Regions from separate parts of the Nocardiopsis sp. M1B1 genome, predicted to be linked through region 2. Evidence: riboswitches for the same ligand, from Rfam matches in the RefSeq annotation. Region 2 holds a riboswitch; each other region holds the start of a gene.
The links. A riboswitch is a leader RNA that binds a small molecule or an ion and turns the genes downstream of it on or off. The one in region 2 is predicted to bind thiamine pyrophosphate.
Positions count from the first base shown of each region.

Region 1 (7,102 bases), 520 kb from region 2:
CTCCAGGTAGGGTCCCTCGGTGAGCATCCGCACGACCGTGCTCCCGACCGCCCCGGCCAGCGGGTTGCCGCCGAACGTGCTGCCGTGCTGGCCGGGCTGGATGACGCCGAGCACGTCCTCGTCGGCGACCATCGCCGACACCGGCAGGATGCCGCCGCCCAGCGCCTTGCCGAACAGGTAGGCGTCGGGGACCACCCCGCTGTGCTCGCAGGCCCGGACCGTCCCGGTGCGGCCCAGGCCCGACTGCACCTCGTCGGCGATGAACAGCACCCGCTCGCGGTCGCAGATCTCCCTGACCCGGGGCAGGAAGTCCGCCGGGGGCACGATCACCCCCGCCTCGCCCTGCACGGGCTCGATGAGGACCGCCGCGGTCGTGGAGTCGATGGCGGCCTCGATGGCCTCGGCGTCACCGTAGGGCACGGACCGGAAACCCGGCGTGTAGGGCCCGAAACCCGTCCTGGCCTCCGGGTCCGACGAGAAGGAGACGATGGTGGTGGTGCGGCCGTGGAAGTTGGCGCCCGCCACGACGATGGTCGCCTCGTTCTCGGGCACGCCCTTGACCTCGTAGGCCCACTTGCGGGCCACCTTGATGCCGGTCTCCACCGCCTCGGCGCCGGTGTTCATCGGCAGGACCTTCTCCTTGCCGACCATGTCGGCGAGGGCGCTGACCCACGGGCCGAACTGGTCGTTGTAGAAGGCCCGGCTCGTGAGGGTCACCCGGTCGATCTGCCGGTGCGCCGCCGCGAGCAGGTCGGGGTTGTGATGGCCGAAGTTCATGGCGGAGTACCCGGCCAGGCAGTCCAGGTACCTCCTGCCCTCGACGTCGGTCACCCAGGCGCCACGGCCCTCGGCGATCACGACGGGAAGGGGTGAGTAGTTGTGCGCCGACCGCGCCCGCGCGAGCGCGATGTGGTCCGCGCCGGAGAGTGCCTCTCCACCAGGGTTCCCGGCGGAGTCCCGCTGTCCCAGGTTCTGGGTGTTGCCCATCTAGCCGCTCCGATCACCATTGACCGATGTCAGACAGTTGATACCCACCATCGGGCCGGATCGCGCCCCTTCGGCGGGAGGTCCCCAAGAGTTGAGCAGATGATCCGGTGAGCCCACAAGGGGTGGGAGATATCACAGCTCGGGGGCGATGCCCGAAAACCCGTCCGCGAAACGCCGCGCACACCCTCTGAGCGGGGTCGTCACATCCATGGTGACCTGCGATAACGCCCCTGGTGACGCGCTCCACAGCCCCGACGGCGGTCGGGCCGCCCCCCGAGGGGTACGGTCGCACCAACAGCCACTCAGCCGCCGCGAGCCCCGAGCCGTGGACGGCCCCGTCGACCGTGCCCGGGAGGTCAGGCGTGCCCACCTCCGCGTCCCCGGACGCCCCCTTCTCGCTCTCCCGCCTGTTCGCGGCGGTCGCCGAGGCCGTGCCCGACCGGACCGCCCTGGTCGCCGGTCCCCGGCGGCTCACCTACCGCGCCCTGCACGAGCGCTCGCTGCGGCTGGCCCGCCACCTGGTCGGCGCGGGCGTGCGCCCCGGCGAGCACGTCGCCGTCCTGGCGTTCAACCGCGCCGAGTGGGTGGAGTCCTTCCTCGGCGTCCTGCGCGCGGGGGCGGTCCCGGTCAACGTCAACTACCGCTACGTCGCGGGCGAGCTGCGCCACGTCCTGGCCGACTCGCACGCGGTCGCGCTGATCGCGGAGGACTCGCTGGCAGGGGCGGTGGACACGGTCCGCTCCGACCTGCCCCGGCTGCGCCACGTCCTGCTCGTCGCGGACGGCTCCGCGCGCGGGACGCGGGGCCTCGACTACGAGGAGGCACTGGCCTCGGCGCCCGAGGACGCGGTCCTGCCCCCGACCAGCGGCGAGGACCACTACCTGCTCTACACCGGCGGCACGACGGGCTACCCCAAGGGCGTGCTGTGGCGGCAGGCGGACATCTTCCGCGCGGCCCTGGAGCGCCGCGCTCCGGGTACGCCCAGCGCCCGCACCCCTCGGGAGGTGGCCGAGCGCGCCGCGCGCTGCTTCGAGCAGCGCATGCTGGTCCTCGGACCGCTCATGCACGCGGCCGGACAGTGGAACGCGCTGAGCATGCTGCTGTGCGGCAAACGGGTGGTGCTGTCCACCGACCGCAGCTTCCGTCCGGACCGGGTGCTGGAGACGGCGCACCGGGAGGGCGTGCACGCGCTCCAGCTGGTGGGCGACGCCATGGCCCGCCCGCTGGCCCGCCACCTGCTCACCGAACCGGGGCTGTGCCCGGACCTGGCCTCGGTCCGCTCCGGCGGCACCCCGCTCACCCCGGCGGTGCGCGCGCTGTGGCACGCCTGGCGCGAGGACGTGTCCCTCTCCGACGCCTACGGGGGCTCGGAGACGGGCGTGTGCGGGTCGGCGACCTCCGCCGAACCGGCCGGTCCGGCGGAGGCCCCCTCCGGGGGCGGCCCCTCGGGCAGCCGCAGCTTCACCATGGGCGGCAGCATCGCGGTGCTGGACGCGTCCCTGCGCCCGCTGCCCCCGGGTTCGCGGGAGGTGGGGCGAATCGCGCGCACCGGACGGATCCCGCTGGGCTACTACAACGACCCCCTGGCGACCGCGCGCACCTTCCCGACCGACGCCGAGGGTCGCCGCTGGGCGCTGTCGGGCGACTTCGGGACGTGGGACGCCGACGGCTCGATCGCGCTGCTGGGGCGCGGCAGCGCGGTGATCAACACCGCCGGGGAGAAGGTCTACCCCGAGGAGGTGGAGGCGGCGCTCAAGGCGCACCCCTCGGTGGAGGACGCCATCGTGGTGCCCTCGCCCGACGAGTACCTCGGGCAGCGGGTGACCGCGCTGGTCTCGCTGGCCGCGAACGCCCGTCTGGAGGAGGCGGAGCTGCGCTCGTACTGCCGGGTCCGGCTGGCGGGGTTCAAGGTGCCGCGCACCGTGCACTTCGTGGACCGGGTGCGGCGTACGGCGGTCGGCAAGCAGGATTACCGGTGGGCGGCGTCGGTCACCGGGGCCGGTTCGCCCGCTCCGGCCGCCCCGAACGTTCCCTGAGAGCCGGTCCGCTCTCCGGGCCCCGCCGGGCTCCTCCACGGGCCCGGGGTCGTGTCGGAACGGGCCCCGCGGCCGGACCTCCCGTTCCGGGACGGGCCCCGGGGGCGGACCTCGGAACGGGTGCCGGACCGTGCCGGAGACGGCGCTCGCGGCGGGCGCCCGGCCTCCCCGGCGGTCTGCTGCGGAACTCCGCACCTGGGCGGTACCGGACCCTTCATTTCGGGCACAGGGTCAATATGGACTTACCCAGCCGAAACAGGGATTTCGCAGACCGTCGGCCGCCATGGACCCCCTCCGCCACCGCTAGACTGGCGTCGCCTGGTCCCGGGCCCCACGGTTTTCCCTCCCCCGCCCGTTCCGGGTCGCACACACCCGACCGGGTCCGACCGGTCCCGCCTAGCCTCCGGTCGTGGCCGTGGACCGCGGGGACCACCTTTGACCCACCCCTCCACCCGTGCACACGGTGCGCGTGCGGTGACACCACTAGGACGGAGGACGGCGCGCCTTCCCGGGCTCCGCCCGGAGCGCGCCCAAGAACCCAGATGCCCAACTCAGTAGGCAGCTACATCTTCAACGCGGTGCGCGGCGGCGCCGTGGGCGCCTCGGAGGCCCTTCCCGGTATCAGCGGCGGAACGGTCGCCCTCATCGTCGGCCTCTACGACAAGCTCATCGGCGGCGCCGGCCACATGGTCAGCGGTGTCAGGCGCTACGTCGCCGACGTCCCGCGCGGACGCGGGAGGGAGCGCGCCCAGGAGCAGTTCCGCCAGGTGGACTGGAGCGTGCTGATCCCCGCGCTCGTCGGCATGGTGGCCTTCCTCGGCATGGCGGCCGTGATCCTCGCCCCGCTGGTCGAGGCCCACACCCAGTACGCGTACGCGCTGTTCTTCGGCCTGGTCCTGGCCTGCCTGTGGATCCCCTACACCGGCGCGGGCCAGAAGTGGCGGGCCTCGCACTACCTCGTCGCCCTGGTCTTCGCCGCGGGCGCGTTCTTCCTCACCGGCCTGCCCGGCGCCAATCTGCCCACCCACCCGGTGATCGTCTTCCTGGCCGCGGCGGTGGCCGTCTGCGCCCTGGTCCTGCCCGGACTGTCCGGATCCTTCATCCTGCTCACGCTGGGCCTGTACGAGCCCACGATCAGCGCGGTCGGGGACATGGACATCGCCTACCTCTCGGTGTTCGCGCTCGGCATGCTCACGGGCCTGTCGCTGTTCGTGAAGCTGCTCCAGCACCTGCTGGAGAACTTCCACCACATGACCCTGGTGGTCCTCACGGGCCTCATGGCCGGTTCTCTGCGGGCCCTGTGGCCCTGGCAGGACGAGGACCGCACGTTCCTGGCCCCCACCGAGGTCCCGGTGACGGTCGCCCTGATGGCGGTCGGCTTCGCGATCGTGGCGGCGGCCATCGTCTGGGAGCGCCGCAAGCGCCTCCGGATGGAGGAGGCCGAACTCCGCCGGATTCCCACCGGCGTCTGAGAACGGGAACGACGACCTCATGACAACACGTCTGCTGGCGGCCGCGGCCCCCGCGACGGGGAGCGGGCACGTCCCCGAGTACGAGGGTTTCATCGGATGGGTCCTGAGCCTGATGACGACCCTGGGCGAGCCCGGTGTCGGCCTGGCGCTCCTGATCGAAACCTTCTTCCCTCCGGTCCCCAGCGAGGCGGTCCTGCCCGGCGCCGGGTTCCTGGCCTACTCCGGACAGATGAACGTGTGGCTCGCCATCACGTGGGCGACGGTCGGCGCGCTGGTCGGCGGGTGGGGCTTCTACGCGGTCGGCGCGCTCCTGGGCCGTGACCGCACCGCCTGGCTGTTCGAGAAGACGCCGCTGCTGGAGATCGAGGACTTCCACAAGGCCGAGCGCTTCTTCGCCCGGTACGGCGGCGCCGCCGTCCTCCTGGGCCGCTGCGTGCCGGTCGTGCGCAGCGTCATCTCGGTCCCGGCCGGGATCGAGCGAATGCCCCTGTTCAGGTTCTCCCTGTACACGGTCATCGGCTCCGGGGTGTGGAACACGATCTGGATCGGCCTGGGCTACGTCTTCGGCCCGGCCGTCGAGCCCGCCCTGGCCCGCTGGAGCGGCCTGATCAGCAACGTCGTGCTCGCGGCCATCGGCCTGCTCGTGCTGTGGTTCGTCGTCGTGCGCGTCCGCAAACTGGCCCGGAACCGCCGCAACCAGGACACCTCCACCTGAGCCCCCGCTCCCCGTGAACCCCTCCAGGGGTCCGCCCGCATCCCCGGGCGGACCCCTTCGGCGTTCTGTGGGTATCCTGCCCGGAACGCACCACAAACACATAATGACCGGGGCCGCCGACGCGGCTCCGGAGGCGCGGGGTGCCGGGACACGTTCCCGGCTGAGAGCACACCCGTCGAACCTGCCCTAGTTAGCACTAGCGAAGGAACGCCATGAGCGCGTACAACATCGTGTCCATCGCCGGCAGCGACCCCAGCGGGGGCGCGGGCGTCCAGGCTGACCTCAAGGCCTTCTCCGCGCACGGGACCTTCGGGATGACGGTGATCGCCGCGCTGACCGCCCAGTCCACGCTCGGCGTCACCGGGGTCCACCCGATCCCCGCGCACTTCGTCGCCCACCAGATGGACACCCTCTTCACCGACGCCGTCGTGCATGCGGTCAAGGTGGGCATGCTGGGCACCTCGGAGGTCACCGAGGCCGTGGCCGAGGCGATCGACCGCCACACGCTGCCGAACGTGGTGGTGGACCCGGTGATGGTCGCCAAGAGCGGGGACCGGCTGCTGGAGGCCTCGGCCGTCGACGCGCTGCGCACCAAGCTCCTGCCCCGCGCGGACCTGGTCACCCCGAACCTGCCCGAGGCCGCGGACCTGCTGGAGGAGCCCGAGGCGACCGACCTGGCGTCGATGCGCGCCCAGGCCTGGCGGCTGCTGGATCTCGGCCCGCGCCGGGTCCTGCTCAAGGGCGGCCACCTGCCCGGCGGGGAGAGCGTCGACGTCCTGGTCTCCCGGGACGCCGACCCGGTCGAGTTCCGCGCCCCGAGGGTGGCCACCCGCAACACGCACGGCACCGGGTGCACGCTCTCCTCCTCGATCGCGGCCCTGCTGCCGCAGCGGCCGGACGTGGCCGCCGCGGTGGGCGACGCCAAGGACTACCTGACCGAGGCCATCCGGCGCGCCGACGAGATCGACGCGGGCGGCGGGCAGGGCCCGGTGCACCATTTCCACGCCTGGTGGTAGCAGCGGCGTCCGGAGGAGGGAACGCCGAGGGGGGACCGGCTCCGCGCCGGTCCCCCCTCCCCGTTCCGTCCTCCGGTGGGGCTCGCGGCCCCTACCGGGTCAGACCTTGGTCACGTCCTCCATGACCTTGTCCGGGTCCCTCCAGTCGGGGTGGGCGAAGAACTTGCGCGTCTCCGCCGCGATGACCGGGGACAGCAGCAGGAGGCCGATGAGGTTGGGCAGGGCCATCAGGCCGTTGGCGATGTCGCTGAACAGCCAGACCGAGTCCAGGCTGGCGACCGAGCCCACGTAGATGACGGCGATGAACACCAGGCGGTAGGGCAGGACCAGGCGGCGGCCGCCCAGGAACACCATGCAGCGCTCGCCGTAGTAGGCCCACCCGAGCAGGGTGGTGAAGGCGAACACGGCCACCGCGACGGCCACGATGACGGTGCCGGCCGGGGCGAGCGCGGGGTTGATCGACCCCAGGCCCTCGGAGACCGCGCTGCTGGTCATCAGCGAGCCGTCCTCGCCACCGGCGGACCAGACACCTGTGGTGATGATGACCAGGCAGGTCATGGTGACCACGATGATGGTGTCGATGAAGGTCTGGGTCATCGAGACCATGGCCTGGCGGACAGGCTGGGTGGTCTTGGCCGCGGCGGCGGCGATGGCGCCGGTGCCCAGGCCCGACTCGTTGGAGAAGATGCCGCGGGCGAAACCCATCTGGATGGCGAGCATGATGCCCGCCCCGGCGAAGCCGCCCGTGGCCGCGGTGCCGGTGAAGGCGTCGGTCACCACGAGCTGGAGCGCGGGGAGGATGGCGGCCCAGTTGGCGGCCAGGATGACCAGGCAGACGCCCACGTAGCCGATGATCATGATCGGCACGAGGCCGGA
Region 1 covers NZ_CP196194.1:1,650,664-1,657,765, reverse strand. Annotated here, with positions in the region: gene rocD (ornithine--oxo-acid transaminase) at 1-987, opposite strand, end outside; gene ACSTA4_RS07225 (acyl-CoA synthetase) at 1,350-3,023, shown strand; gene ACSTA4_RS07220 (DUF368 domain-containing protein) at 3,566-4,495, shown strand; gene ACSTA4_RS07215 (DedA family protein) at 4,515-5,210, shown strand; TPP riboswitch at 5,337-5,435, shown strand; gene thiD (bifunctional hydroxymethylpyrimidine kinase/phosphomethylpyrimidine kinase) at 5,423-6,226, shown strand; gene ACSTA4_RS07205 (alanine/glycine:cation symporter family protein) at 6,326-7,102, opposite strand, start outside.
Region 1: another riboswitch for thiamine pyrophosphate. It lies ahead of thiD (bifunctional hydroxymethylpyrimidine kinase/phosphomethylpyrimidine kinase); the one in region 2 lies ahead of ACSTA4_RS05115 (ECF transporter S component).

Region 2 (7,102 bases):
AGGAGTACAAGAGCCGGGGCCTGGAGGTGGACGAGACCCCGCGCGCGGGCAGCTGCTTCAGCAGCGAGCAGCCCTTCTTCTGCGACTACGTCATGCGGTGGCTGGGCGGCTCCGACGCCCTCGCCGAGACCCAGGAGGAGCGCGACCGGATACTGGAGCGGGGCGGCATCACCGTGCGCACCACCCTGGACCTGGACATGCAGAAGGCCGCCGAGCAGGCGATCGAGCGCTACGTCCCCGCGGGCGACTCCCACAAGTTCGCCGCCGAGGTCCTCGTGGAGCCCGGTACCGGCCGAGTGCGGGTCATGGCCCAGAACATGCGCTACGGCTTCGACGACGAGCCGGGCACCACCTCGATCAACCTGTCCGTGGACCACGACGACGGCGGGTCGCTGGGCTACCAGGCGGGTTCGACGTTCAAGCCGTTCACCCTGGCCGCCGCCCTGGACGCCGGGCTCAAGTACGACACCAGCTTCTCCTCGCCCAAGTCCACGACGGTGAGCGGCCTGGAGAACTGCGAGGGCGGCAGGATGGCGCCCTGGGACGTGGGCAACGCCGGGGAGAGCGACGGCGGCGAGCACAACATGATCAGCGGGACGAAGGGGTCGGTGAACACCTACTTCGCCCAGCTCCAGGAACGCGTCGGCCTGTGCGAGACGGCGGAGATGGCCCAGAGCCTGGGCGTCCACCGCGCGGACGGCGAGGACCTGCAGGTGTGGAGCTCCTTCACCCTGGGCGACCAGGAGGTCTCCCCGCTCACCATGGCCAGCGCCTACGCCGTCTTCGCCTCCCGGGGCACCTACTGCGAGCCGGTCCCCGTGGCCTCGGTCCTCTTCGAGGGCGAGGAAGGCGAGGAGATCGAGATGGGCACCGAGTGCGAGGAGGGAGCGCTGGACACCGAGGTCGCCGACGGCGTCAACCACCTGCTCCAGCAGACCTTCGAGGGCGGTACCGCCAACGGCCTGGAGATCGGGCGCCCGGTGGCGGGCAAGACCGGCACCACCGACAGCGCGGCCTACGCGTGGTTCGCGGGCTACACCCCGAACCTGGCCGGGACCGTGGTTGTCGGCGACATCCGGGGCGGGGAGCAGCACACTCTCCAGGGCGTGACCATCGGGGACCGCTACTACGGCATCGTCTACGGGGCCACGCTGCCCGGTCCGATCTGGCAGGCCACCATGCGCGAGGCCGTGGCGGGCCTGCCGGAGGAGGAGTTCGCCCCCTCGCCGAAGGTCTACGGCAAGGCCTCGGACAAGCCGTCGGGCGGCGGTGGCGACAGCGACGACGGCGACACCGGTGGAGGCGGCGGTACCGGTGACGGCGGCGTCGCGGCCGGTGGCGGTGACGGCGGGGGCGACGGCGGCTCGACCGGCGGTGGCGGCACCGGTGACGGCGGTGAGGAGGCCACCGGCGGTGGCGGTGGGGGCTCGACCGGTGGTGGTGGCGGTACCGGTGGTGGCGAGGGCTCGAACGGCGGCGGAGGCGGCGGCACCGGTGGCGGAGGAGGTTCCACCGGCGGCGGTGGCGGCGGAACCGGCGGTGGCGGAGGTTCGACCGGCGGTGGTGGTGGCGGTACCGGCGGTGGAGGCGGGAACACCGGCGGCGGTGGCGGTGGAGACGGCGGCGGTGGAGGTGGCGGTACCGGTGGCGGCGAGTCCCCGGGCGGGGACGGCGGCGCGCCCTGGAACGGCACGCCCCCGCAGCCGCAGGTGCCCGAGGGCGGCGCCGGTCCCGGGGACTGAGATCCCGCCTTTCTGTAGCTTTCTGTTGGATTCGGCTCACGCGATCGCAGGGCGGTCGCTACGGTGTGTGCCATGACCAGCAAGAGCGTGAAGCGGGCGTTTCGGTACCGCTTCTATCCCACCGATGCGCAGGCGGCTGAGCTGTCGCGCACGTTCGGGTGCGTGCGCCTGGTCTACAACCGCGCTCTGGCCGAACGCACCACCGCCTGGCAGCAGCGCCGGGAGCGGGTGGGCTACTCCCAGACCTCGGCGATGCTCACCGCATGGAAGAGGACCGAGGAGCTGTCCTTCCTCACCGAGGTCTCCTGTGTTCCGCTCCAGCAGACGCTGCGCCATCTGCACACGGCGTTCGGCAACTTCTTCGACCGGCGTGCGCGGTATCCGCGGTTCAAGTCCAAGAAGACGTCCCGGGCCTCGGCGGAGTACACCGCGAGCGCGTTTCGCTACTGCGACGGCCGTCTGACATTGGCCAAGATGACCGAACCCCTGGACATCGTGTGGTCGCGGCCCCTGCCCGAAGGTGCCTGTCCTTCGACGGTGACGGTCTCGCGGGACGCGGCCGGGCGCTGGTTCGTCTCGCTGCTGTGCGAGGACACCATCACGTCGGTCCCGGCCGTCAACAACGCGGTCGGTGTCGACGCCGGAATCACCTCCGTGGTGACCTTGTCCACAGGGGAGAAGGTGGCCAACCCCCGCCACGAGCGACGCGATCGCGCCAGGCTGGCCAAGGCGCAGCGGGCGCTGGCCCGTAAGGCCAGGGGCAGTGCCAACCGGGACAAGGCGCGTCGCAGGGTGGCGCGGGTGTGCGCCCGTATCACCGACCGGCGTCGGGACTTCCTGCACAAGCTCTCCACTCGACTCGTCCGCGAGAACCAAGCGGTCGTGATCGAGGACCTGACGGTGCGCAACCTGGTCAAGAACCGGAGGCTGTCTCGGGCGATCTCGGATGCGGCCTGGCGTGAGCTGCGCACGATGCTGGAGTACAAGTGCGCCTGGTACGGGCGGGACCTGGTGGTCGTGGACCGGTGCTTCCCTTCCTCCAAGGCGTGTTCGACGCCCGGATGCGCCTACGTGCACATGTCGTTGCCGCTGAACGTCCGGATGTGGATGTGCCCCCGGTGTGGGGTAGCCCATGATCGGGATGTGAACGCGGCGCTCAATCTCGAAGCCGCCGGGCTGGCGGTTGTTGCCTGTGGAGCTGGTGTGAGACCTCAACGGGAGTCCTCCCGGACGGGGCGACCGGCGGTGAAACAGGAAGGCCACGGGGCGACCCGTGACGAGGCCCTGGCCTCGAACCACCGGTAGGTGGTTCCGCGATCTCTTGCCTTCAGGCAGGAGAGGAAGTCAAAATGGGTGAAACCGACAGGGGAGCGCGCGAGCGCTGAGAGTGCGGCACCAGGCCGCAGACCCTTACACACCTGATCTGGGTCATGCCAGCGAAGGAAGTCGTAGGAACCGTCACCGGTGGCGTGCTCCCGCGCACCGGGGACGTCCCGGCGCGCGCGGAACGCGTTCCGGCGCCGCTCTCGGCCGCACGGGCCCCTCGCATCCCCCGGCGAAGGGACACCGCATGAAGAGGAACACCACCACCCCCCAGGGCACCGGCTTCCGGCGCGACGTCCTCGGCCGGCTGCGGAGCTGGCGCACCGTCGACATCGTCGTGGCCGCCGTCATCGGCGTCGCGGTCGGCGTGGTCTTCTGGCTCTGGAACATCGTCTGGTCGGTCACGACCCCGCTGTTCGTCGGCTTCCCGCCCGCGCAGGCCGTCGTCTACGGCATGTGGCTGATCTCCGGCGTGCTGGGCGGCCTGATCATCCGCAAGCCCGGCGCGGCCCTGCTCACCGCCATCGCCGCCGCCTCGGTGTCGGCGCTCCTGGGCACCCAGTGGGGGATCATGGTCATCCTCGACGGCGCCCTCCAGGGCATCCTGCCCGAACTCGTCTTCCTCGCCTTCGGCTACCGCCGCTGGGGCATGGGCGTGGCCGTCCTCGCGGCGGCGGTCGCGGGCGTCTCCCCGGCCATCCGCGACAACCTCGCCTACAACGTGACCTGGCCGCTGTCCTACCAGATCACCTACGGCGTCATCGTGGTGGTCAGCGCCGCCCTCATCGCGGGCGTGGGCGCCCGCCTGCTCACCACCGCCCTGGCCCGCTCCGGGGCGCTGGCCCCCTTCCCGTCCGCGAGGGGCTGACCGTGGCCTCCGCGAACGGGCGCCGGACGGCGGCCGGGGGCCCCGGCGCGCGCGTGGAGCTCTCCGGCTGGGGCTGGCGGCACTCGGGCCGCGAGTCCCACGCGCTGCGCGGCGTGGATCTGGTGATCGAGCCGGGTGAGCGCGTGCTGCTGCTGGGCGCCTCCGGCGCGGGCAAGTCCACCCTGCTGCACTCGCTGGCCGGTCTGACCGGCGAGGACGCCGCCATCAGCGGCGACCACGAGGGCACCCTGCTCCTGGACGGCGAGCCCGCCGACCGGAGCCGGGGCTCGGTCGGCCTGGTCAGCCAGGACCCCGAGACGCAGCTGGTGATGGCGCGCGCGGGCGACGACGTCGCCTTCGGCCCGGAGAACCTGGGCGTGACCCCCGACCTCATCTGGCCCCGGGTCCACGAGGCACTGGAGGCCGTGGGCTTCCCGTACGGACCGCGCCATCCCACCGGCGCGCTGTCGGGCGGTGAGAAGCAGCGCCTGGTGATCGCCGGGGCCCTGGCGATGCGCCCCCGCCTGCTGCTGCTGGACGAGCCCACCGCCAACCTCGACCCGGCCGGGGCCGCGCTGGTGCGCGGCGTGCTGGCCCGCCTGCTCGCCGAGACCGAGGCGACCCTGGTGCTGGTCGAGCACCGGGTGGCCGACGTCGTGGACCTGGTGGACCGGGTCGTGGTCGTGGCGCCCGGCGGCGGGGTCGTCGCCGACGGGCCGCCGGGGACCGTGTTCGCCGAACACGGGCGCTCGCTGGCCGCGCAGGGCGTGTGGGTGCCCGGGCACGAGCCCGCGCCCGCCCTTGAGCCCGCGCCGGGCGGTGAGCCCCTGCTGGAGGCCGTGGGCGTCACGGCGCGCACCCCGAGCCAGCTCGGCGTGCGCGCGGCGCCGCGGCGCACGGTGTTCGAGGGGGTGGACGCCACCGTCCGGGCCGGAACCGCGACCGCACTGACCGGCCCCAACGGCGCGGGCAAGTCCACGCTGCTGACCCTGCTCGCCGGGCTGTCCAGGCCCCACCGGGGAGCGGTGCTGCCGCGCGGGCCGCTGGCCGGGGCCGACCCGCGCCCGCTCGTTCGCTGGCCCGCCCGCAGGCTGGCCCGGCACGTGGGCACGGTCTTCCAGCACGCCGAGGACCAGTTCGTCACCGCCACCGTGCGCGACGAGCTGCGCTTCGCCCCGCTGCGCGCCGGGATGGGCGAGGCCGAGACCGAGGCCTGGGTAGGCGAGCTGATGGAGCGCCTGCGCCTGTCGGCGCTGGCCGACGTGCACCCCTACACGCTCTCGGGCGGTGAGAAGCGGCGGCTGTCGGTGGCCACGGCGCTCAGCTCGGGCCCCGCGCACGCGCCCGACGCGCTCGTCCTGGACGAGCCCACCTTCGGCCAGGACACCCGGACCTGGACCGAACTCGTGGAGCTGCTCGCCACCCTGCGATCCGCGGGCCGCGCGGTGGTCATGGCCACCCACGACGACCTGTTGCTGCGGAGTCTGGCCGACGCGCGGGTGCGCGTGGCCGGGGGGCGCGCCGTACACGAGGCCGCCGCACCTGACGCGGGCGCCGGGGCGGAGCCGCCCGGGCCCGAGGGGCACGCGGCGGCGGGAAGGGGGAGCCGTGGCTGACCGGAGGCTTCCGAACACACCCGCGGACGGGGAACGTGTCCCGGGCGGAGACGCGCTCACCCTGGAGGCCCCCGCGGACGGCGGGGCGCGCTTCTGGCTGGTCGGGCTCAACCCGGCGGCCAAACTGCTCGCCGCCCTGCTGCTGGGCGTGGGCCTGGTCCCGGCCGTGGACGCCGTCACCGGCGGCGTGGTGCTGGCGGGCGTCCTGCTGCTCCTGCCGTTCAGCGGGATCGACCGGCGCACCCTGCTCGTGCTGGGCGGGCCCTTCCTGCTCATGGGGCTCTCCAGCGGGCTGGTCAACTACCTGTACGGGGAGCACGGCGCGGAGGGCGCGCTGGGCGCCGCGGTGCGCCTGCTGGCCATCGCCCTGCCCGGGCTGCTCGCCGCCGTGAGCAGCGACCCCACGGAGACCGCCGACGGCCTGGTGCAGCGGCTGCGGGTCCCCGAGCGGCCCGCCATGGGCGTGCTGGCGGCGCTGCGGCTCGTCCCGCTGCTCGCCGACCAGTGGCGCACGATCACGCTGGCGCGGAGGGCGCGCGGGCTGGAGGCCGGGCGCGACCCGGTCAGGGCGGTCGCGCTGTTCTTCGGCCGCCTGTTCGCCCTGCTGGTGCGCTCCATCCGCACCGGGACGCTGCTGGCCGCGGCGATGGACGCGCGCGCCTTCGGGACCGGGCCGCGCACCCGCGCCCGGGAGAGCCGCTGGCGGACCGCGGACACGCTGCTGCTGGCGGGGGCCGCCCTGCTCCTGGCGGCGGCCTACACCCTGTCCGCCCGGCTGGGCACCCTGGTGCTGCTCTTCTCCTGAACCGGGTGGTAAGCAGTTCGGAGACAGTGACGTCCGAGTAGTGAGGGGCAGCAGACCGTGGGCGAGTTCGTGCGTGTGGAGACCGATCCGGACCATCCGGCCGTGGCCGTGATCCGGCTGGACAGGCCGAAGGTGAACGCGCTCAACGCCGCGCTCACCGCGGAGATCGCCGAGGCCGCGACCCGGGTCGCCAAGGACCCGGACGTGCGCGCCGTGGTCGTCTACGGCGGCGAGCGGGTGTTCGTCGCGGGCGCCGACATCAAGGAGATGGCCGACCTCACCGCCGCGCAGATGCTGGGCTACGCGCGCGACCTCCAGAGCGCCCTGAACCTGGTGGCCCGCATCCCCAAGCCGGTCGTGGCGGCGGTCACCGGGTACGCGCTCGGCGGCGGCCTGGAACTGGCACTGGCCGCGGACTTCCGGGTGGCGGGAGCCGGGGCCAGGCTGGGCGTGCCCGAGATCCAGCTCGGCGTCATCCCCGGCGCGGGCGGGACCCAGCGCCTGCCCCGCCTGATCGGCTCCTCCAGGGCCAAGGAGATGATCTTCAGCGGTCGCCACGTGAAGGCGGACGAGGCCCGGGAGATCGGCCTGGTGGACCAGGTCGTCCCGGACGAGGAGGTCTACCGGGCCGCCGTGGCGCTGGTCGCCCGGTACGCCCAGGGTCCGGCCGTCGCGCTGGCCGCGGCCAAGGAGGCGGTGGACCGGGGCCTGGAGACGGACCTGGACACCGGTCTGGAGATCGAGCGCC
Region 2 covers NZ_CP196194.1:1,134,818-1,141,919, forward strand. Annotated here, with positions in the region: gene ACSTA4_RS05105 (transglycosylase domain-containing protein) at 1-1,742, shown strand, start outside; gene ACSTA4_RS05110 (RNA-guided endonuclease InsQ/TnpB family protein) at 1,815-3,047, shown strand; TPP riboswitch at 3,097-3,204, shown strand; gene ACSTA4_RS05115 (ECF transporter S component) at 3,313-3,933, shown strand; gene ACSTA4_RS05120 (ABC transporter ATP-binding protein) at 3,936-5,549, shown strand; gene ACSTA4_RS05125 (energy-coupling factor transporter transmembrane component T family protein) at 5,542-6,354, shown strand; gene ACSTA4_RS05130 (enoyl-CoA hydratase/isomerase family protein) at 6,412-7,102, shown strand, end outside.

Region 3 (7,102 bases), 3.3 Mb from region 2:
TCGTCATCGTCGCCGCCGCGGCCGTTGCCGTTACCGTTGCCGCCGCCCTCGCCGAAGTCGCCCAGGTCGATGCCGCCCGGAGTCGCGGTGATCGTGATCTCGGTGTCCTCGGGCGCCCTGCCCGTGTGCGACTGGTGCGCCACCTCGCGGCCGCCGAAGACGCGCTCGACCTTGACCTTGAAACCGGCCTCCTCCAGCGCCTCACGCGCCTCGTCGACCCGCATGCCGACCACGTCGGGGATGTCCACGCCGGGCGGACCGGTGGAGACGGTCAGGGTGACGGTGCCGCCGGAGCCGATGCTGGAGCCGCTGTCGGGGCTCTGCTGGATGACCTTGCCCTCCTCGACGTCCGCGCTCTCCTCCTCGACCACCTCGACGGACAGGCCCTCGCCCTCCAGCATCTGGCGGGCGGTGTCCAGGTCCTCGCCGACCACCGCGGGCACCGGGATGCCCTGGCTGACGGTGATGGTGACCTGCTCCTCGCGGTCGGCCTCCGCGCCCGCCTCGGGGGAGGTGGAGACCACCGCGCCGGGCTCCACCTCGGTGGAGTTCACGTCCTCCTGGACGATGTTGTCCGGGTCGAAGCCGAGGTCCTCCAGCTCCTTGAGCGCGTCGGCGGCGTCCATCTCGACCAGTTCGGGCATCTCCACCGTCTGCGGGCCCTTGGACAGGTACACGGTGACCACGTCGTCGGGGGACAGGCGGGCGCCCACCTCGGGGTCGGTCTCGCCGACCGTGCCCGGCTCGGCGTCGCTGTAGACGGCCTCGGAGGACAGGTCGTAGCGCAGGCCCTCGTCGCGGATCATCTGGCTCGCGGCCTCGGGGTCGCGGCCCACCACGTCGGGGACGTTCTCGTACTGGCCGACGAGGAACCACCAGCCCGCGCCGAGCAGGACGATCGCCAGGACCGCCGCGCCGATCCCGATCAGCAGGTTGCGGCGGCGCCGGTCGTCGGGGCCGTCACGGTAGTCGTCATACCCGTCGTACCCGTCGTCGTCGCCGTACCCGTCCTTGCCGCGGTCGTAGTCGTCGTAGCGGCCGTCGTCGAGCCCGGCCGAGGCCATGTCCACGACCATGGTCGCGTTCTCGGTGCCCGGACCGGCGCCCCCGGCGATGAGCTGGGGCGCGGTCACCGAGGCCGTGGTCGCCGCCGCCGGGGCGACGGGCGTCAGCGGGGCCTGGTCGGCGGCGGAGGCGGGGGGAGTCGCGGGCAGGCCGTTGAGCACCGCCAGGACCTTGGCCAGGTACTGGCCCGCGTTGCTGGGACGGTACCTGGGGTCGCGCTCGGTGGCCTTGGTGACCAGCGCGTCGACCTCCGCGGGCAGGCCGGGCAGGAAGTGCGAGGGGCGCGGGACGTCCTCGTTGACGTGCTGGTAGGCGATCGCGATGGGCGTCTCGCCGGTGTGCGGCTGGCTGCCGGTGAGCAGCTCGTAGAGCATGATGCCCGCCGCGTACACGTCGCTGCGGGCGTCGGCGACGCCCTTCTCGATCTGCTCGGGGGCCAGGTAGGCCGCCGTGCCCATGAGGGTGCCCGTGCGGGTCAGCCCCTGGTTGGACTGCTCCACGGCGCGCGCCAGGCCGAAGTCGGCGACCTTGACCCGGCCGTCCTCGGTGATGAGGACGTTCTCGGGCTTGACGTCGCGGTGGACCATGCCCGCCTGGTGGGCGGCGCCGAGCGCGGCCAGCACCGGGGCCATGGCGTTCAGGGCGTCGTGGGCGCCGAGCCTGCCCCGGGACTTGAGCAGGTCGCGCAGGGTGCGCCCGGGTACGTACTCCATGGCCAGGAACACGTGCCCCTGGTCCTCACCCTGGTCGAAGACCTGCACGACGTTGGGGTGGGAGAGCTTGGCGACGGAGTGCGCCTCGTTGATGAAGCGCTGCACGAAGGTCGGGTCCTGGGCCAGCGAAGGGTGCATCACCTTCAGGGCCAGCCGTCGGTCCAACCTCAGGTCGTGGGCGACGTAGACGGTCGCCATCCCGCCTCCGGCGATCCTGGACTCCACGAAGTAGCGTCGGTCCAGGGTGGCGCCTACGAGCGGGTCGGAAGTCGTCATGTCCACGGCGGAGTAGTGTCCTTGCTGCGGGGAGCGCGGGCTGTCGCGGCCGGTGGCGCGTACCCGACACCGGGTGTCGAACCGACACGATAGCGGAAGCCCACGCCAGGTCTGCCCGGCGGTTCGCGGTCGCGCCGTCCCGTTCCGGTGTCGGCGGGGCCGGTGGGACCCCGGGGAGGACTGTTCGGTCTCCCCGGAGGACGGGCCCCGGCCCCGGCCGGGGCCCTCCCGGTTCCGGTGGCGCGTGCCCCACCGGTCGTCGGGTCGCCCCGTTCCCGGTGAGGCCCGCTCCGTCGGCGGTGGGGACGCTCGCGCCTGGGTTGTCGTGGTGTGCGGGATGCGCCCTTGCGGGGCCGCGCACTCGTTCCACGGTAGAGGACGCCGCCAAACTCCCCGGGCGGGACGCACCGGTCGGCGGCGGGCCGGGGCGGGGAGCGGGGCCCGGTGGCCTAACTCACGGAGGGCGAGGAGGCCTGGGCGTAGCGCCGCACGGGGATGCGGCCGGCCAGGCGCGCGCCGCGGCCCGCGCGTACGGCGTCGCGCATCGCGGCGGCCATGCGCACCGGGTCCTGGGCGCGGGTCACGGCCGTGGCCAGCAGGACCGCGTCGCACCCCAGCTCCATGGCCAGGGCGGCGTCGCTGGCGGTGCCGATCCCCGCGTCCACGATGACCGGCACACCGGCCTGCTCGACGATCAGCTCCAGGTTGTGCGGGTTGCGGATGCCCAGCCCCGAGCCGATCGGGGCGGCCAGGGGCATCACCGCGGCGCAGCCCACCTGCTCCAGGCGCCGGGCCAGCACGGGGTCGTCGTTGGTGTAGGGCAGCACGGTGAAGCCCTCGTCCACCAGTTGTTCGGCGGCCTCCAGCAGCTCGACGGGGTCGGGCAGCAGCGTGTGCTCGTCCGCGACCACCTCCAGCTTGACCCAGTCGGTCTCCAGCGCCTCGCGGCCCAGGCGGGCGGTGCGCACCGCGTCGACGGCGGTGAAGCACCCGGCGGTGTTGGGCAGCGCCCGGATCCTGTTACGGGTCAGGACGTCCCACACCGACCCCCGGGTGCCGGGGGAGACCCGGCGCATCGCCACGGTGGTCAGCTCGGTGCCGGAGGCGATCAGGGCCTCCTCCAGGACCTCCAGGGAGGGGGCTCCGCCGGTTCCGGTGATGAGCCGGGACCCGAAGGAGGTTCCCGCGATCACGAGGTCGTCGTTCATTCTCAGCCTCCCTGCACCGCGGTGAGGACGTCCACGCGGTCGCCCTGGTTGAGCGGGCTCGCGGCCCACGCGGTCCGGCGCACCACCTCGTCGTTGACGGCCACGGCGACACCGCCGGGGGCCTGGGCGCCGGTCAGGTCGCGCACGACCGCTTCCACGGTCGTGTCGTCGGCGAACTCGCGGCGGTCGCCGTTGATGATCAGTTCCACTGCTACTACCTACTTGCGCGTCGTGCCGTGAAACGGCGGGCGTACTCGGGCAGGTCTCCGTCGGTCAGGGCCCGGGCCATGGCCTCACCGGTCACCGGGGTCAGCAGGACCCCGTGCCGGAAGTGCCCGGCGGCCAGGTGCAGTCCCGGGACCCGGGTGGGCCCCAGGAGGGGTTCGTTGTCGGGGGAGCCGGGGCGCAGCCCGACGCAGGTCTCGGTGACCTCCAGCTCGCTCACCCCGGGGACGAGTTCGCGCGCGTCCCGCAGCACCTGCCAGAGCCCCCCGACGGTGAGCGAGGTGTCGTGGCCCAGCTCCTCCTGGGTGGCGCCGATGACGACCTCGCCGTCGGCGCGCGGCACCAGGTAGGTCGGGAACCCCCGGACCAGGCCGCGGACGGTCCGGCCGACGAGCGGCGGCTCCCCGTCGGGCACCCGGGCGCGCAGCAACTGCCCCTTGACCGGGCGCAGCGGCGGGACCACGGGTTCGGGGACCGCGACGCCGTTGCCCCAGCAGCCCGCGGCCAGCACCACCTGGTGCGCGGGCAGGATCCGACCCGCCGCGGCCTCCCCGGCCAGGCGCACGCCCAGCCGGGCGCCCCCGGGGCCGGGGGAGAGGATCTCCCCGACCAGCCCGCGGACCTCGGTGACGCCCGCGCGCCCGCCCGCCGCGGCCAGGGCGCGCAGCAGCCGCCGCGGGTCCACGGAGTGGTCGTCGGGGGCCAGGACGCCGCCGCGCACGGACGGGGCGAGCATGGGCTCCAGGCGGCGGCACTCGCGGCCGGTCAGGCGCTCGGCGGCGATGCCCAGCCTCCGCTGGAGCGCGTGCAGTTCGGTGAGGACGGCCAGGTCGTCGCGGTCGAAGGCGACCAGCAGCGTGCCGGTGGCGCGGTGGCCCACGTCCAGGCCGCTGGCCTCCTCCAGTTCGGCGACGAAGTCCGCGTACATGCGGGCCGAGCGGATGCCCAGCTCCATGAGGGGCTCCTCGCCGAACGCCGCCTCGGTGGCGGGGGTCAGCATGCCCGCGGCCACGGTGGAGGCGGCGCGGGCGGGGTCGGACTCGACCAGGGTGACGCTCAGGCCGCGTTGGGCGGCCCGCCAGGCGGTGACCCGCCCGACCAGGCCGCCGCCGACCACGACGACGCGGTCGCGGTGGGAATCGTCGGAGGTGCGCACGGCTGTGGCTTCCACTCCCTTCGCCGGCATGATCCGGATCAGGTTCGTGCGGTCGGAGGCTCACAGCCTCCCTCTCAGCCGGGTCCCACCCGGCTCCCGCGGGATGTAGGGGTCTGTCCCCATTCTAGGACCCGTGGCCGACGCGCGCCGTGCCGGGGGGAAGGAGGTGCGCGGATGTGGCAGATTGGTGGTGTGACACAACGCGACATCGACACGCTGATCGGCGACTGGCTGACCCTCAAGGAGGCCGCCGCTCCGCTGGGCGTGAGCCCGAACCGGATCAAGACGCTGATCCGCGAGAACCGCATGATGGGTGTGGTCCGCGACGGCGAACTCTCCATTCCCGCGGCCTTCATCGACGGCGACGACCTGGTCAAGGGTCTGCCGGGGACACTGCTGCTGCTCACCGACGCGGGCTTCTCCTCCGAGGAGGCCCTGCGCTGGCTGTTCACCCACGACGACTCCCTGCCGGGCACGCCGATCCAGGCCATGCGCGAGAACCGGGGCACCGAGGTGCGCCGCCGGGCCCAGAGCCTGGCCTTCTAGTCCGCTGCCCCGGGTCCGCGGCCCACGGACCCGTTCGTGACCCCCGGGGAAGAGGGGGAGGGGCGCGCCGCCGCGCCCCTCCCCCTTGGGTCCGAACGCGCCAGGGCCTAGGGTGGACCGTGTGAGGACCAGCCACGGAACCAGCCTGCGCAAGCGCCTGGACGCATCGCTTCTGTACCTGTGCACCGACGCCCGGACCGGCCGGGGCGACCTGGCCGAGTTCGCCGACGCGGCCCTTGCCGGGGGAGTGGACATCATCCAGCTCCGGGACAAGGGCCTGGAGGCGCGCGAGGAGATCGCGGCCCTGGAGGTGATGAAGGAGGCGTGCGAGCGGTACGGCGCCCTGCTCGCGGTCAACGACCGCGCCGACATCGCCCGCGCCGTGCGCGCCGACGTCCTCCACCTGGGCCAGCGGGACCTGCCCGTGCCCATGGCCCGCGACATCATCGGCGCCGACCCCGTGATCGGCCGCTCCAACAACGACGTCGCCGCCGCGGCCGCCTCCGCCGAGGAGCCCGGCAGCGACTACTTCTGCGTCGGACCGACCTGGGCGACCCCCACCAAGCCGGGTCGCCCGGCCGCCGGGCTGGAGCTGGTGGAGGAGGCGGCCGCGCTGGGCACCGACCGCCCCTGGTTCGCCATCGGCGGGATCGACGCCGACAACATCGACCGCGTGCTGGACGCCGGGGCCCGCCGGGTCGTGGTCGTGCGCGCGATCACGGAGGCGGAGGACCCCCGGGCCGCCGCCGCCGCTCTGCGCCAGCGCCTGGCGGCCCGCGCCGGGGGCTGACCGGCAGCCGGGCGCCGAACGACCCCGGGGCCGGTCCGCCGGGGCCCGGCCGTTCGGTGCCGCCCGCCTCTAGGGGACCAGCAGGACCTTGCCGAGCACCGTGCGCCCCTCCAGCGCGGCGTGCGCCTCGGCGGCCCGCTCCAAAGGCAGGGTCAGGCCCACGTGCGGGGTGATCCTGCCCATGCGGGCCATCTCCAGCACCAGCCGCAGGGCGTCCCGCCGGTCGTCCTCGGCCTGCTTGAGGTCGAACAGCCCCAGGACCCCGATCCCGCGGCTCGCGGCCTCCCGCGCGTCCACCTCCGTGAAGCCTCCGCCCGCCGAGCCGTAGCCGACGAACCGGCCGCCGTCGGCCAGGGTCGCGAAGGCCGCCGCGCCCAGCGCGCCCCCGGCGCCGTCCAGGACCACGTCGACCCCGGTGCCGCCGGTCAGCGCGCGCACCCGCTCCGGCCAGTCCGGCTCGGAGTAGTCCACGGTCTCCTGCGCGCCCAGTTCGCGGACCAGGGCCAGTTTGGCCCCGCCCCTGGCCGCGCCGATGACCTGTGCCCCGGCCCTGCGGGCCAACTGGACGGCCAGGGTGCCCGCCCCTCCGGCGGCCGCGGCGACCAGGACCGTGGTGCTGGGCCCGAAGCCCGCCGCCCGCTCCAGCGCCAGCGCGGTCGGCCCGTCGTGCAGCAGGGCCAGCGCCGCCCGGGGGTCCACCTCCTCGGGCACCCTGACCAGTGCCGACTCCGGGACCACGGCCCGCTCGGCGTAGCCGTCCACGGGCAGGGTGGGCCTTTCCGGCGTCCCGTCCGTGTGCCCGGTGTCGGCGACCACCGTGGCCCCCTCCCAGCCCGGGTCCACGCCCGGGCCGATCCGGACCACCCGCCCGGCCACGCCCGCGCCGGGGACGTAGGGGGGAGCCACGGGGAAGTAGTCCAGCCCCCAGCCGCCGCGGACCAGGGTGTCCAGGTACATCACGTTCGCCGCGGAGACCTCCACCAGCGCCTGTCCCGGTCCCGCCTCGGGCTCGGGCACGTCCCGGACCACCAGGACCTCCGGGCCGCCGAACTCCCGGACCTGTACCGCTCGCATGTCGTTCTCCCTCGGTGCGCACTGCCTGTCTCCGACACCGCCCAGCCTC
Region 3 covers NZ_CP196194.1:4,751,099-4,758,200, reverse strand. Annotated here, with positions in the region: gene pknB (Stk1 family PASTA domain-containing Ser/Thr kinase) at 1-2,060, opposite strand, end outside; gene ACSTA4_RS20625 (thiazole synthase) at 2,504-3,262, opposite strand; gene thiS (sulfur carrier protein ThiS) at 3,265-3,471, opposite strand; gene thiO (glycine oxidase ThiO) at 3,477-4,673, opposite strand; TPP riboswitch at 4,642-4,753, opposite strand; gene ACSTA4_RS20610 (Rv2175c family DNA-binding protein) at 4,836-5,189, shown strand; gene thiE (thiamine phosphate synthase) at 5,311-5,979, shown strand; gene ACSTA4_RS20600 (zinc-binding dehydrogenase) at 6,049-7,053, opposite strand.
Region 3: another riboswitch for thiamine pyrophosphate. It lies ahead of thiO (glycine oxidase ThiO); the one in region 2 lies ahead of ACSTA4_RS05115 (ECF transporter S component).